Regions from separate parts of the Helicovermis profundi genome, predicted to be linked through region 1. Evidence: predicted binding sites of a transcription regulator. Region 1 holds the regulator's gene; the other holds the start of a gene.
The links. The regulator HrcA, encoded in region 1, represses chaperone genes, less so after heat shock. The targets are predictions, from matches to a motif close to TTAGCACTCNNNNNNNNNGAGTGCTAA.
Positions count from the first base shown of each region.

Region 1 (4,448 bases):
TGTTGCAGTAACTAAACTTGAAGTAAGTTGATCAAATTTAGCTCTTGTAAGATCCATATTTAAATGAACTGGTCCATTTGCAGTTGCAGTAATAAAAGGCAAGTTAATATTTGTTGATTGAGTAGTTGACAACTCTTTTTTAGCTTTTTCTGCAGCTTCTTTTAATCTTTGAAGTGACATTTTATCATTTCTTAAATCAATTCCATTCTCTTTATTAAATGCAGTTGCAAGATAATCAATTATTTTATTATCAAAGTCATCTCCACCTAAATGATTATTACCATTAGTAGCTAAAACTTCAAATACTCCATCACCAATTTCTAATATAGAAACGTCAAATGTTCCACCACCAAGATCATAAACCATAATTTTTTGTTGCTTTTCAGTCTTATCCATACCATATGATAATGAAGCAGCGGTAGGTTCATTTATAATTCTTTTTACTTCAAGTCCTGCAATTTTACCAGCATCTTTAGTTGCTTGTCTTTGAGCATCTGTAAAGTAAGCCGGAACAGTTATAACTGCTTCAGTAACTTTTTCTCCTAAATACGCTTCAGCATCTGCTTTTAATTTAGCAAGTATCATTGCCGAAATATCTTGAGGAGAATGCTTAATACCATCTATTTCAACATGATAATCTTTACCCATTTCTCTTTTAATTGAACTGATTGTTCTATCTGGATTAGTGATTGCTTGTCTTTTGGCAGTTTCACCAACTAATCTTTCACCATTTTTTGTAAATGCAACTATTGAAGGTGTAGTTCTATTTCCCTCTGCATTAGCGATAACTGTTGATTCTCCACCTTCTAATACTGCAACACATGAATTTGTAGTTCCTAAGTCAATACCAATAATTTTAGCCATTTTTATTTCCTCCTTATGTTTTAATTTCCTTTTTAATTAATTAACAAGATACTTTTACCATTGAATGTCTAATCACTTTACCATTCATTTCATATCCCTTTTGAAATTCTTCAATAACAATATCCGCCTCAACACCTTCTTTTTCTTCTGTCATAACAGCATGGTGCTTATCATGATCAAAAGGAGTATTAAGTGCTTTTACTTCTTTAACTCCATTTTTATCTAAAAAGTCCATAAGACTTTTTTTAATTAATTCAATTCCTTCAAGCAATGCTGGATTTTCTTCAAGGTCAATACTAGAAAAACCTCTTTCAAAATTATCTACAACTGGAAGAAGATCTACAAATAATTTTTCGTTGGCATATTTATAAATATCTGCTTTTTCTGTAGTAGCACGTCTTCTAAAATTTTGATACTCCGCATTTAGTCTCAAAAAGCTATCTTTTGTTTCGGCAAGTTCTTTTTTTAGTTTATCAACTTCTGAAAGTTCCTGATCATTTTCTTTAGTGTTTTTTTCTATTTCTTCATCAATCTTTTCTTCGCTTAATTTCTCAGCTTCGTCAATTTCCTTAGCTTCATTCTCTAAGGAATTTTTCAATTCTTCTTCAAGAATTTCTTCTTTTATCTTTTCATTTTTTTTACTTGTCAAATTCTACACCTCTTTATAAATATATTCCAGAGAAAATTTCAGATAAAGTTTCTCTTATATAATCTACAACACTGATAACAATATCATAATTCATTCTTTTAGGACCAATAACACCAATCTTGCCAATGTATTCTCCATTAAATTTATATGAAGTTGCTACCATACTACAATCACTAAATTCCTTAATGGAAAGTTCTGAACCAATTTTGACAGAAATACTTTCTGAAACATCTGCAAACAATTCATATAAATCTTTTTTGTTTTCAAAAATATTAAGCAAAACACTTGCCTCTTCAATACTTTTAAACTCTGGAGAATTAAATAAATTACCTGTTCCATTAACATAAAGTTCAACTTCATCCATTTCTCTAAAAATATCTCTCATAATAGGAACCAAATAATCAATAAAATTTGAATACTCAGGAAACTCTTTCTTTAAATTATTTACAAGTTTTATATTTATTTCTTCAATAGTAATTCCTTTAAGCAATTTAAGAAGAGAATCATTAACAATATCAAGCACTTCTTGAGAAATTCCATTTAAAAGTATTGGCAAACTTTTGTAAGTTCCTGAATCGGATACAAAAATCATAAGAACTTTTGAATCACTTATTCTTACAAACTTCATGTTTTTTAGCCTACTTTTATTGAACTGGGGCATTGATACTATACCAACATATCCTGTTAGATCTGATAAAAGCTGGACAGTTTGATTTATTATATCATCCGCTTCAATAACCTTATTTAATAGAAGCTCTCTTATAATATTTCTTTTTTCTCTAGCTATTATAATATCCTTATCCATTAAATTATCAACATACAATCTATATCCTCTATCAGAAGGAATACGACCAGATGATGTGTGGGGCTGAAGTAAATAACCAAGTTCTTCAAGATCAGCCATCTCATTTCTAATAGTTGCTGAGCTAATACCAAGAGGATATTTTTTTGCAATCGTTCTTGATCCAACCGGGTGAGCAGTATTGATAAAATCATCAATAATAACTTGAAGTATTTTCATTTTTCTTTCGCTATTTTTCATATCTTCACCTCTATCAGCACTCTTCGTATTCGAGTGCTAACACCTTACACTAATAAGATACCATCACAAATAAAATTTGTCAACGGTATCAATATAAATATTTTGTAAAGAAATTGTTAAAAGTCAAGTTCAATTACATTTTCAACAAATATAGTTCTTTCGTCTATTAAATCAAGGTCATATGATTTCTTTAAATCATCCTTATCAATTATTCTGACAAGTGGTCTGCTAGGGTATTCTCTCCTATACTTCACCACTATAGCTTCTCTATTATCAGAGAGTTTAACACCACTTCCTGGAGGATATATACAGATATTTTCAACAAAATGTCTATATATATTTCTATCGAGTTTAAAAACTGCATCTGTCATCAGTATCTCAAGAGCTTTATACATTGGGATTCTCTTTCTGTATACTCTGTCATTTGTAATTGCATCAAAAATATCACATAGAGTTACAATTCTAACAAACTCTGGTATATCTTTAGATTCGATTCCACTAGGGTAACCTGATCCATCAAGTTTTTCGTGATGTTTTATTATTATTTGTTTAACATAGGCTGATAAAGCTACATCCTTTTTTACTATTTCAAAACCATATTTTGCATGATTCTTAATTTCATCAAATTCATCATCAGTAAGGGGTTCTTTTTTATTAATAAGTTCATTTTTCACATTGATTTTACCGATATCATGAAGCAGTGCCCCTATTGCTATTTGCTCAATCATCTTATAATTATATTTTAATGATTTTGACGTAAGTATAGAAAGGATTGCAACATTTACACTATGCTTATATGTATACATATCCGTTCCCATAAGTTCTGTAACTGAATAAAGTACATCTTTATTACTCATAATATTTTCAATAAGTGCTTTTACAAGATCTTGAACTATTTTAAATGTTTCAAGTGGTACAAAGCCTGAAACATTTTTATTTTTATCACCAAAAATAGCATCGTCCATTACTTTTTTCATCGAGGTTACAAACTTAGCCATATGTTCTTCATCAACAACATTATTAATTTCAATTCCTTTTGAAATTTCATCGTCAATATAAATAAAATAAATATCATGTTCAAATATTTTATCTATCAGCCCTTTAGTTAATTTTACCCCTTTTCCAAGAAGTAGATTTCCATTTTCTGAAAAAATTGGCCTACCAACAAATTGTCCGATTTTTACTTTAGATGTACTTAATAATCTCATTTCATCACCTACATATGTTATAGTATAAAATTTTTACTCTGGAATAAATTCGACAAATACTTGATTTGATATATCTATTCCTAATTTTGTTAAATATATTTTATTATTTTCATGTATGATTAACTGCTTTTTTTTAAGTGTTTCTATTTTATCAAAATACTTTACTTTAAAATCAATTCCAAACTCTTCATTAATACTTACAATATCTATTCCTTTATTAAGCCTAAGCCCCAAAATAATTTTCTCATATAGGGATTCTTCTTTATTTATATATTCTTCGTTCTCTACGCTAATAATACCTTTTTCAATATTTTTTTTATATACTTCTATATTTGAAACATTATTAAATCTTTTTTCATTAACTAAACTACTACTCGATAAACCTAAGCCCAAATACTCATCTCTTTCCCAGTATAGCAAATTATGTTTTGACTCATAATTTACTTTAGCAAAATTACTGATTTCATATTGATAGTATCCATTTTCTTTTAAATATTCTACTATATAATGATACATTTCTCTCTCAATTTCTTCCGAAGGAAGAATTAATAGATCTTTTTCATCCATATTATATAACTTTGTTCCTTTTTCAAGTTTCAAACTATATACAGAAATGTGTTTTGGTTCAATTGATACAATTTTTTTTATATCATTTTTTACATCCTCTAAAGTTTGTTCTGGAAGC
Region 1 covers NZ_AP028654.1:2,265,425-2,269,872, forward strand. The annotation lists gene dnaK (molecular chaperone DnaK) at 1-864, opposite strand, end outside; gene grpE (nucleotide exchange factor GrpE) at 905-1,513, opposite strand; gene hrcA (heat-inducible transcriptional repressor HrcA) at 1,527-2,555, opposite strand; gene AACH12_RS10195 (HD-GYP domain-containing protein) at 2,672-3,763, opposite strand; gene hemW (radical SAM family heme chaperone HemW) at 3,797-4,448, opposite strand, start outside.

Region 2 (4,448 bases), 1.2 Mb from region 1:
GCATTTCTTCCTTAACTTTGACCTTACATGGTAAAAAAAATCAATGAAAAAAAAGTGCCTTACACCTAGGTTTGGTGTGAAGCGTTTTTTCAGTCCCTTTTACTTACAATTGGTTTATAAGGTAAAAAAAAATCATTGAAGAATAGCGCCTTACGTCTGTTTCTGACGTGAAGCATTTCTTCCTTAACTTTGACCTTACATGGTAAAAAAAATCAATGAAAAAAAAGCGCCTTACACCTGATTTTGGTGTGAAGCGTTTTTTCATTGATTTTTTTTCTTACATCATCCCTGGCATTCCACCCATCGCTGGCATTTCAGGAGTATCCTTCGCTATTTCAACAACAGCCGCTTCTGTAGTTAAGAACATTGCTGATATAGATGCTGCATTTTGTAGAGCTGATCTTGTAACTTTTGTAGGATCAACAATTCCTGCTTTAACCATATTTACATATTTATCTTCTAGAGCATCATATCCTATTCCTATTTCAGAAGTTTTAATTTTTTCTACTACAATAGAACCTTCTATTCCAGCGTTAAACGAAATCTGTCTAATAGGCTCTTCAAGAGCTCTTTTTATAATTTTTGCACCTGTTTTTTCATCTCCACTTAGTTTCTCAATAAGCTTTTCAATTTTTGGAATTGTTATAATGAATGCTGTTCCACCACCTGCAATAATACCTTCTTCTACTGCGGCTCTTGTAGCATTAAGCGCATCTTCAATTCTAAGTTTTTTATCTTTCATTTCAACTTCAGTAGCTGCTCCAACTCTAATTACAGCTACTCCACCTGAAAGTTTTGCTAATCTTTCTTGAAGTTTTTCTTTATCAAATTCTGATGTACTTTCTTCTATAAGAGTTCTTATCTGAGCAACCCTATCTTTAATATCAACTGAATTTCCTAATCCATCAATTATTGTAGTATTTTCCTTGCTAATTTTAACCGATTTTGCTTGCCCTAGCATATCAAGAGTTACTGTTTTTAATTCATAACCTAGTTCATCAGAAATAACAGTACCATTCGTTACAATAGCTATATCTTTAAGCATAGCTTTTCTCCTGTCGCCAAAGCCTGGTGCTTTAACGGCTACGCAATCAAAAGTTCCTCTTAATTTATTAACTACAATTGTTGTTAGAGCTTCTCCATCCACATCTTCAGCAATAATAAGTAGTTTTTTACCTTGCTTAACTATTTGCTCTAGTATAGGAAGTATATCTTGAATATTAGTTATTTTTTTATCTGTAATTAATATATAGGGACTATCAAGTGACGCTTCCATTTTATCAGTATCTGTAACCATATACGGTGATAAATAGCCTCTGTCAAATTGCATTCCTTCAACAACTTCAAGCTCTGTATCCATTGTTTTAGATTCTTCAACAGTTATTACCCCGTCTTTACCCACTTTTTCCATTGCTTCAGATATTAAAGTTCCTATTGTTTTATCTCCCGCTGAAATTGAGGCAACATCTGCAATTTCATCTTTTGTCTCAATCATTGTACTTAAATTTTTAATATTTTTTACTGCAATATCTACAGCTTTTTCAATACCATGTTTTAATATCATAGGATTTGCACCAGCTGCAATATTCTTTAATCCTTCTCTTATTATAGCTTGTGCAAGAATTGTAGCCGTTGTTGTTCCGTCACCCGCAACATCATTAGTTTTAGTAGCAACTTCTTTAACTAATTGAGCTCCCATATTTTCGAATTTATCTTCAAGTTCTATTTCTCTAGCTATTGTTACTCCATCATTTGTTATAAGAGGTGACCCAAATTGCTTATCTAATATAACATTTCGTCCCTTTGGCCCAAGAGTAACTTTAACCGTATTAGCTAATTTATCTACACCTGCTTCTAATTTTTTTCTTGCATCTTCTCCGTACAATATATCTTTTGCCATATTTACCTCCAAAATTCTATTATTAATTCAACTTTAAATTTTTATCCGATGCCTTAGAGTTCTAACACTTCTTCTGAATCCAAGAAATTCATTTATATATTATATTTGCTAATCCACTATTGCAAGTAGTTTTGACTGCTCGATAATTATTAATTCCACGCCGTCAATTTTAACTTCTGTACCTGAATAATTTGGAAAAATAACTTTATCTCCAATTTTAACTTCCATTTTAACTACTTTTCCATCTTCTAATAATCCAGGTCCAACTGCAAGTACTTCTGCAATTTGTGGTTTCTCTTTTGCTTGACTTGGAAGAAGAATACCACTTTCTGTTTTTTCTTTTGCTTCAAGTTTTTTTATTACTACTCTTTCTCCTAATGGTTTAATATTCATACTATTCCTCCTAAAAATTTATTTTTTTATCCTATACCCTAGCTTTCTATTATTCCATTCAAATTCAAGAAATTAATTTCTCTATCAACTATATAATAAAGCAAATTAATAATTTTTTCAACATTTTTTTAGCACTCGTTTAAAAAGAGTGCTAAAAGTCAACTTATTCTATTTTACTTGCATAAAAAAAAGCTGTACCACAGCTTTTTTTATGCCTCAAAAATTTCGTTTGTCCATTTTAAAGCCTCAAAATATATGTCTGGAATTTGATGAACGTCAATACCCAATTTACTAGTATATTCTTGCATTTTATCCCAATCTCCCACTTCATATGCCAAAATAACTTTAAATAACTTTCTAAGCTCATTATCATATCCTAAAAGAGCTTCAATTATACCCGTTTCAAAAGGCATTTCACTTAGTATATCAAATAAAGTTCTATCCATAAGCGTATCTATCATAGAAAAAATGCCAATAATAAACATCTCATCTTTACGGCTATTCATTTTGCAAAGCCTAGCAAGTCCTTCGCCCATTTTCCCTCTAATTAGTGAAACACGCATAATTTCATCTGGCTTATCTTTACCTAAATCTCTCATCATAATTATAGAAATCCATTTTCTAATTTCTTTAAATCCTAGCATAACAAGAGCTCTACTAATTGAAGTTACTTTTTTTGACGTATAAAATGCTGGTGAATTTATAAGTTTTAATAGTTTATATGTTAAGGCAATATCACTTTCTATAATATTTGATATTAAATCATATTCAGGCTCATCTTTTATAACTTCTTTTAATATTTGGCTATAGCTTGTAGAAATAGTTTTTATGTCATTTGAAGTAATAATAGTAGGTTTAGAAAAGAAATATCCTTGAAAATATGAATATCCCATCTCTTTTGCTTCATTAAATTCTTCAATAGTCTCAACCTTTTCAGCTAAAAATTTAATATTGTATTTTTTATATCTATTTATTATTTCTCTTCTTTCTTTTTTGCTCGTAAGAATAAAATCTATCTTTATTATATCAGCAAGTTTTATTAATTCTAAGTAATCATATTCTAAAACAAAATCATCAAGAGCAATCAAATAGCCCTTATCTTTCATATTTTTAACTGCAGAAATTATTGACTCATCCGGAATTACATCTTCAAGTATTTCAACAACAACAATTTCATTTGAAAATAAGGTTGGTATTTCATCAATTAATAATTTTTTAGTAAAATTAATAAATGCTCTTTTTCCATAGGTCATATTCTCGATTCCAACTAATAAAATAGAATTAGTAATAACGCTTGAAGTAGCATTATCTCCATCAAGTGATTCAATATTACTTCTATTTTCTTCGCTATTCCTATACAAAAGTTCATATGCATAAACATCTTGTTTACTATCAAAAATTGGTTGTCTTGCAACAAAAATCTTCATTATAATTCCCCCAAATCTATTCTATATTATGATACCCAAAACAAATAAAAAAAAACTATATTTTATTTTCTCTAGCATAATAAAATAGATATTGCTGTGCATATCCCGCTAATTCACCAAAATAATCTTTTGAATATTTTTCAATTTCTTTAAAGGTAGTATCTTCTCCCAAATAAAAATGTTCCATAACTTTTTTAACCCATGTATCAATTGGAAAAGAATTTCTCTTATTAAATGAAAAAAGCATAACACAATCAGCAACTTTTGGACCAACGCCACTAAGTTTTGTTAATTCTTTTTTTAATTCGTCTTTTGGTAAATTTTTAATTTCTTCAAGTGTAATTATTTTTTCCACTAGCATTTTTGAAGTTTTGCTTATATATTTATCTCTAAACCCAACTCCAGAAACTCTAAGATTTTCTATATCTTGATTTGCTAAAACTTCTAAATCAGGAAACTGATAATAATCTCGACCTTTGTACTTTCCTATGTAAATTCCAAATTTTTCACTTAAATTTTCAATTGCTCTTTTGATCATTGGTATTCTATTGTTTGCAGAAATAATAAAACTTATAATCATTTCTATTTTATCTTGATTAAGAATTCTTATACCATAGCCAAATTCAATCGCTTTTTTCAAATTATTATCAATCTTCTCTAGATTTTTTTTTATAACACCATAATCTGTTTTCAAGTCAAAATAATCTATTAATAAATTCTCAAAATCA
Region 2 covers NZ_AP028654.1:351,033-355,480, reverse strand. The annotation lists gene groL (chaperonin GroEL) at 278-1,900, opposite strand; gene AACH12_RS01500 (co-chaperone GroES) at 2,009-2,293, opposite strand; gene AACH12_RS01495 (EAL and HDOD domain-containing protein) at 2,503-3,720, opposite strand; gene AACH12_RS01490 (DNA-3-methyladenine glycosylase family protein) at 3,776-4,448, opposite strand, start outside.
Region 2: AACH12_RS01500 (co-chaperone GroES) is a predicted target of HrcA. The motif match lies at 2,422-2,448, and genes of this name have one in related genera.